DNA from 3 places in the Methylophilus sp. Q8 genome. Region 3 is predicted to be linked to each of the others. Evidence: predicted binding sites of a transcription regulator. Region 3 holds the regulator's gene; each other region holds the start of a gene.
The links. Region 3 encodes sigma-54, which starts transcription at its own class of promoters, with help from an activator protein. Its sites were predicted from a motif close to TGGCACNNTTCCTGCT; they were not measured.
Positions count from the first base shown of each region.

Region 1: glnA (type I glutamate--ammonia ligase) is a predicted target of sigma-54. The motif match lies at 1,207-1,222, and genes of this name have one in related genera.
Region 2: GQ52_RS04205 (TorF family putative porin) is a predicted target of sigma-54. The motif match lies at 985-1,000, and genes of this name have one in related genera.

Region 1 is NZ_JUHE01000001.1:1,081,932-1,084,207, reverse strand. Features, by position in the region: gene aroE (shikimate dehydrogenase) at 1-537, opposite strand, end outside; gene GQ52_RS05260 (rhodanese-like domain-containing protein) at 579-1,028, opposite strand; gene glnA (type I glutamate--ammonia ligase) at 1,380-2,276, shown strand, end outside.
Region 2 is NZ_JUHE01000001.1:845,516-847,791, forward strand. Features, by position in the region: gene GQ52_RS04205 (TorF family putative porin) at 1-912, opposite strand, end outside; gene GQ52_RS04210 (accessory factor UbiK family protein) at 1,170-1,418, shown strand; gene GQ52_RS04215 (YifB family Mg chelatase-like AAA ATPase) at 1,464-2,276, shown strand, end outside.
Region 3 is NZ_JUHE01000001.1:1,212,387-1,214,662, reverse strand. Features, by position in the region: gene lptB (LPS export ABC transporter ATP-binding protein) at 1-462, shown strand, start outside; gene GQ52_RS05860 (RNA polymerase factor sigma-54) at 469-2,016, shown strand; gene tyrS (tyrosine--tRNA ligase) at 2,063-2,276, opposite strand, start outside.

The DNA of each region.
Region 1 (2,276 bases), 130 kb from region 3:
CTGCACCTGCAATTTCACCTGCACATGCGCAGCGTCTACGGCAAAACGATCTGCCATGGCCTGCGCTTTATCCAGGCTGCGATTAGCAACGGTCAGTTGCAAGGGCTGCTGTTCAAGCAAAGGCAACACCACGCCTTGCGCAGCACCACCAGCACCAAGCAACAATATGGTTTTACCAGCCAGGCGCGTTTGCTGATGTTTGAGGATGTCGTTGACCAGGCCGCAGCCGTCCGTATTGTCACCAAGCAACTGCGAAGCTTTGAAGCTTAAAGTATTCACCGCACCTGCCGCCTGCGCCCGCGCAGATAAATCCTGGCAGGCATCAAAAGCCTCAAACTTAAATGGCACCGTCACATTGGCGCCCACATAACCGTCGGCTTGCAAGCGCGCAATCGTTGCAGCAAAGCCATCCAAAGGCGCCAGCACCTTCTCGTAAACGATGGATTTATTGAATTGCTGTGCAAAGGCCTGGTGGATCAATGGCGATTTGCTATGTTCGATTGGATGACCAATCACTGCATACTTTTCAACGGTCATACGCGGCAAAGCTTCATTTGTCTAAAGTGATTGATACAGCGTTAATTAGTCCACGGCAGGCCAGCATGCTTCCAGCCGTTAATCAAGGTTCTTTGCTTCAGCGCATTGGCCTCGCCTTCAAAGCCTTCAATCATATTGTAAGCATTGCTATAGCCCAATTGCTGTGCCAGCAGAGCCGCATTATGGCTGCGTCCGCCCGTACGGCACATAAAAATCACGGTGCGAGATTTATCCACTTGCGCTTGCAATTGTGCAGCAAACTCGGCATTTGCCACCATGCCAGGATAAAACGCCCACTCGACATGGGTTGCTACCGGCACGCGCCCGACCAATTCCAACTCCGCACGTGAGCGTACATCGACCAACACCGCTTCGCTATTCTGGCTAATCAATGCATAGGCCTCTTGTGGTGTCACCGCACCTGCATATGACAAGCCGGTTTGTGAGGCGCGGACATGGGCCTGAGTTAAGATATTTTCTACGCTTTCCAAATCACACCTTCATTCATTCACACAAGGACTAAAACGGCGAGTATACCCGCGAAAGCAAGTCAAAATCACAATGCACAATTTTGGTGCTCAATTTGTTGCATTGCACACAAATAGTGCATGATGTTTTTATAATTTTATGTAAGATACCCCTTAACCATGCAAAATGGTTATTTTGGCGTGGCATGCTTCCTGCTAATATTACACATTGAGATTTCCTGGGATTCGGTCATCCGGCTGAATCCCAACTATCCATTGTTTGACACTTGCTCACGTTCCGGGACATCCGCAACATGCCCCGCTTTTTGCGTGTGCAACTTAAAAATTTAGACCTTGATCATTGAGGAGAATGTAATGTCCGTTGCAAACGTAATGAAATTGGTTGCAGAAAACGACATCAAATTTGTCGATTTCCGTTTTACCGACACCAGAGGTAAAGAGCAGCACGTGACTGTGCCAGTTTCTCACTTCGACGAAGATAAATTTACTGAAGGCCATGCATTTGACGGCTCTTCCATCGCTGGATGGAAAGGCATTCAAGCCTCTGACATGCAACTGATGCCTGATGCAAGCACCGCATACATTGACCCGTTTTTTGACGAGCCAACATTGGTTTTAACCTGTGATGTTGTTGACCCTACAGATGGTAAAGGTTACGACCGCGACCCACGTAGCTTGGCGAAACGCGCTGAAGCCTACCTGAAATCCAGCGGCCTGGGCGACACAGCCTACTTCGGTCCTGAGCCAGAGTTCTTCATTTTTGACAGCGTACAATGGGATGCCACCATGGGTGGTAGCTTCGTTAAGATCAACTCCGAAGAAGCAGCCTGGTCATCAGGTGAAAAATTCGAAGGCGGCAACACAGGCCACCGTCCAGGCGTTAAAGGTGGCTACTTCCCAGTACCACCAGTCGACTCACTGCACGACATCCGTTCTGCCATGGTATTGACACTGGAAGAGCTGGGCGTGCCAGTTGAAGTGCACCACCATGAAGTGGCGACTGCTGGTCAATGTGAAATCGGTACTAAATTTGCAACACTGACACAACGTGCTGACTGGACGCAAATCCTGAAATACGTAGTGACCAACACCGCGCACGCTTACGGTAAAACTGCAACCTTTATGCCTAAACCAATGTTTGGCGATAACGGTTCTGGTATGCACGTGCATCAATCCGTATGGAAAGATGGCAAAAACCTGTTTGCAGGTAACGGCTATGCTGGTTTGAGCGATTTCGCCCTGTACTACATC
Region 2 (2,276 bases), 370 kb from region 3:
ATCATTCAGATTTTTACTTTGCGCTTTGGTGCTGGTACCTTTACCGTTAAAGCTTGTACCACCATAGCCATTTTCACCCCAGTAGCGGGAGTTGTCTGACTCAACCCAGTATACGCCGGCGTTCCAGCCTTCGGTAGCACCAATTTTGAATGCTTTACTCAGACCAATTTTCCAGTCTGTGTAGTCTGGGTTAGTAGCACCAGAAATGGAAGTACTTGGCAAGTTTACGCCGCCATCTGGGCTAAAAGATTTGTCCAGTTTACCCGCCACATTCAAACGACCAACGTGAGCAATCAATGTCAAATCCCACCATGGCAATGGATAAGCCGCGTTCAATTCAAAATAGGTAGAGCCCTTAGTGCTGCCATCCCAACCTGTAGACTTATCCGCGCCCCACCAGTCAGTCAATGTGTAAGACAACTTACCGCTTAACCAACCGTAGGATAAACCAACGTTAGCTTCATAAGTGTCCCAACTACCACCTTTAGGTGTCAATACATCATTTGGGTTAGCCGCATTTGATGCACGGTATTTTTTCCATGAACCACCTGGATACAGGTAGCCATACAGACCAGCACTCCAGCCCAAACCTTCAACAGCAGGTACGCTACCGTTGTAACCAGCATAAACATCAATTTCAGTGGTCGAATCAGGATAAGTGTTAGGTGACACGCCTGAACCCCAAACACCAGCATAGAAGCCGCTAGAATGGGTGATATCCATACCGCCTTGTGCGGTTGGTTTGTGCCATGTTTGTGAAATACCACGTGAGTAGTAATCTGATACAAAAGAAACGTTACCGGTCGCAGACCAGTCAGATTTAGCTTCTTCTTTAGCCTCTTCAGCTGCGTATGAAGCTTGTGCAAAAGATAATGCACCCAAAACTGCTGTGAGCAAAATAGATTGACGCATTTATGAGTCCTCTCTCTGTGAAAATCTTTGATCGAATTGTTGTAAACGAGAATGAAACAACATTGACCACAAAGCAAGGCACGTGCCAACCTATATAAACTAATAAAATCAAATAATTAACATTAAAATATAAAGTTAATTATTAAAAAAACATAATAACAAATTGTTTTTTATTAATTATGAACTTATTGTATTGGGGTAATTATATTTCCAACCCTGCTATACATGCTAAAATATTGTGCAAAGGAGTGCTTACCATGCTATTTACCAATGAAAAAATTAAAGAATTATCTTTTAAAATCAAACAACTAGTTGATTCAAGCCCCATTTCAGAGCTAGAAACCAATTTGCATGCACTATTTCAGGGCGCGCTCACCAAAATGGAACTTGTTTCACGCGAAGAATTCGATATTCAGTCAGCATTATTGGCACGTACCCAGCAACAATTGAAAACACTGGAAGAAAAAATCAGCCAGTTGGAACAGGCTCAACCAGCCAAGAAGTAAAAATTAATTTACAATTGTTAGCATTCCAATATTCAGGAGTGCGAAATGAGTCTGGCGGTGTTATACAGTCGTGCACTGAGCGGCATGGACGCGCCAGAGGTGGTGGTAGAAGTGCATTTGGCCAATGGCTTGCCAAGTTTCACCATCGTCGGCCTCCCTGAAACCGAAGTAAAAGAGAGCAAGGACAGAGTACGGGCGGCGATACAGACGGCACAATTTGAGTTCCCAGCCCGTCGCATTACCGTCAATCTGGCACCGGCCGACCTGCCAAAAGAAGGCGGACGCTACGATCTGCCGATTGCGCTCGGCATTCTGGCCGCCTCAGGCCAACTGCCCAAACAACAGCTGGCAAATTATGTGATTGCCGGTGAACTGGCGCTCACAGGCGCATTACGACCAATTCGTGGCGCGCTGGCGATGACATATCAACTGCTACAAGACAAAGCGGGCACCAGAGCGGCTATCTTGCCCCAAGAAAGTGCATATGAGGCGAGCCTGGTCGAAGGCTGCACCATTTTTGCGGCAGACAGCCTGCTTGATGTATGCGCGCATTTGTCTGACAAACAATCGTTGCCACAACACCCCTTGGTCACGCCGACGACAAACACCTTGCTGCCAGATTACCAGGAGGTCAAAGGCCAGCTACGCGCCAAACGCGCACTGGAGATTGCTGCGGCCGGCCAGCACAGCCTGCTAATGAGCGGCCCACCAGGCACGGGTAAGAGCATGCTGGCGCAACGGTTTGTCGGCATCCTGCCAGAAATGACCACGCAGGAGGCACTTGAAAGCGCCGCGATTTTGTCACTGACCGGACAGTTTCCAGCAACGAACTGGAAAAAACGCCCCTTTCGCGCGCCA
Region 3 (2,276 bases):
TCCATTTTTCGTAAAATGACGGTGACTGATAATATTTTATCAATTCTGGAAACCCGCCCTTACACGGAAGAAGAGCGTGAAGCGCGGCTGGAGTCTTTACTGGATCAATTACATATCCAGCATATCCGTCACAGCCAGGCCGTCAGCCTGTCGGGCGGCGAGCGCCGCCGCGTAGAGATTGCGCGCTGCCTGGCCACAGACCCGAAATTCATCCTGCTGGATGAGCCATTTGCCGGGATTGACCCGATTGCGGTGATTGAGATCCAGAAAATTATCCGCTACCTGAGCAGCCAGAATATTGGCATTTTGATTACAGACCACAACGTGCGTGAAACCCTGGATATTTGTGACCGGGCGTATATCGTTAATGAAGGCGCTGTGTTTGCCGCAGGCACGCCAGACGAAATCATTCAGAACGAAGGCGTACGTGAAGTCTATCTGGGCAAGAATTTTAGGCTGTAACCTGATATGAAGCAAAACCTGCAATTACGCATCTCACAAAACCTGGCGCTCACCCCGCAACTTCAGCAGTCCATCCGCCTGTTGCAGTTGTCCACGCTGGAGTTAAGCCAGGAGCTGGAAACCATCCTGCAGGAAAATCCGCTGCTGGAAATGGCTGACGGCGAAGAAGGAGAATTTGAAGATAACTCGCCATTGGCCACCAGCTCGACAGACACAGAGCAGGTGGATGCAAGTTCATTTGATGTCGCTACCCAAAACGACCTCACTCCTCCTGCAGAGAGTCTGCGTGATGAACCACGTGACGAAACGAGCGGCACTGAAGGCGAACAACCGAATCTGAATGAAGAATTCACGCCGCCCGAGTTTGAAGATGACTACGAAGAGTTTGGCAGTGCCAGCAACTGGGACGAAGCGGGCCGCAACAACCTCGATGATGAAGATAGTGACTTCTCTCGCCAGGACGCCAACAATATCAGTCTGCGCGAGCACCTGATCAACCAGATGCAGTTGGCACATCTATCCAAGCGTGACATGGATCTGGTGAAATTTTTGCTCGACAGCATTAACGATGATGGTTATTTAGAGCAGGATTTACAAGAGATTGTCGACCTGTTGCCGCCAGAGCTGGAAATTGAGTTACTGGAGCTGGAAACCGCACTGAAATTGATCCAGAACCTGGATCCGATCGGCGTCGGCGCACGTGACCTGCGTGAATGCATCTTGCTACAACTGCAAGTACTGCCGCCTGAGACACCTTATTTGCGTATTGCGATGGCGATTGCCAAAGATCACCTGGCATTGCTCGCCAACAAAGACTTTGTCAAATTGCGCAAGGTACTCACTTGCGACGAAGCCGCGCTCAAAGGCGCGCAACACCTGATTCGCCAGCAAAATCCCAAGCCAGGCAACGAGTTTGCGACCTTTAGCCATGACCACTTTATCCAGCACGATGTCGTGGTCAAAAAAATCAAAGGCATCTGGATGGCATCGCTCAATGATGGCGTGATCCCCAAATTGCGTATCAATCAGTTGTATGCAGATATCCTCAAGCGCAACCGTGAAAGCTCCGGCCAATATCTGCAGAGCCAGATGCAGGAAGCCAAATGGATGATTAAAAATATCCAGCAACGCTTTTCTACCATCTTGCGTGTGTCGCAAGCGATTGTGGACAGACAGCGCAATTTCTTTGAACATGGTGAAATTGCCATGCGGCCCCTGGTATTGCGCGAAATTGCCGAAGAGCTCGACTTGCATGAAAGCACGGTTTCTCGCGTGACAACGCATAAGTATATGCTCACGCCACGCGGTGTATTTGAACTTAAATACTTTTTTGGCAGCTCAGTTGCCACCGATGCGGGCGGCTCATGCTCTGCAACCGCCATTCGCGCCCTGATCAAACAAATGGTCGCTGAAGAGAACCAGAAAAAACCATTGTCCGACAATCAAATCACCGATACGCTGGCGCAGCAAGGCATTGTGGTTGCGCGCCGCACCATTGCCAAATACCGCGAATCGCTGAATATTCCACCGGCCAACTTACGCAAATCGCTGTAAACCAAAAAGGCCGCAAATGCGGCCTTTTTTAATCAGTAACACATGTTTACTGGATGGTGATTTTGGCAAACTTGCGCTTGCCGACTTGTGCCACCACGGTCACCCCTTTTGCCAGTGACAGGTTTTTATCATCAACTTTTACGCTATCCAGCTTCACGCCGCCTTGTTGCACGGCGCGCATGGCTTCACTGGTGCTTTCCACCAGACCCGCCTGCTTGAGCAACTGGCTGATACTGATGCTATCACCGTCAATCGCCACT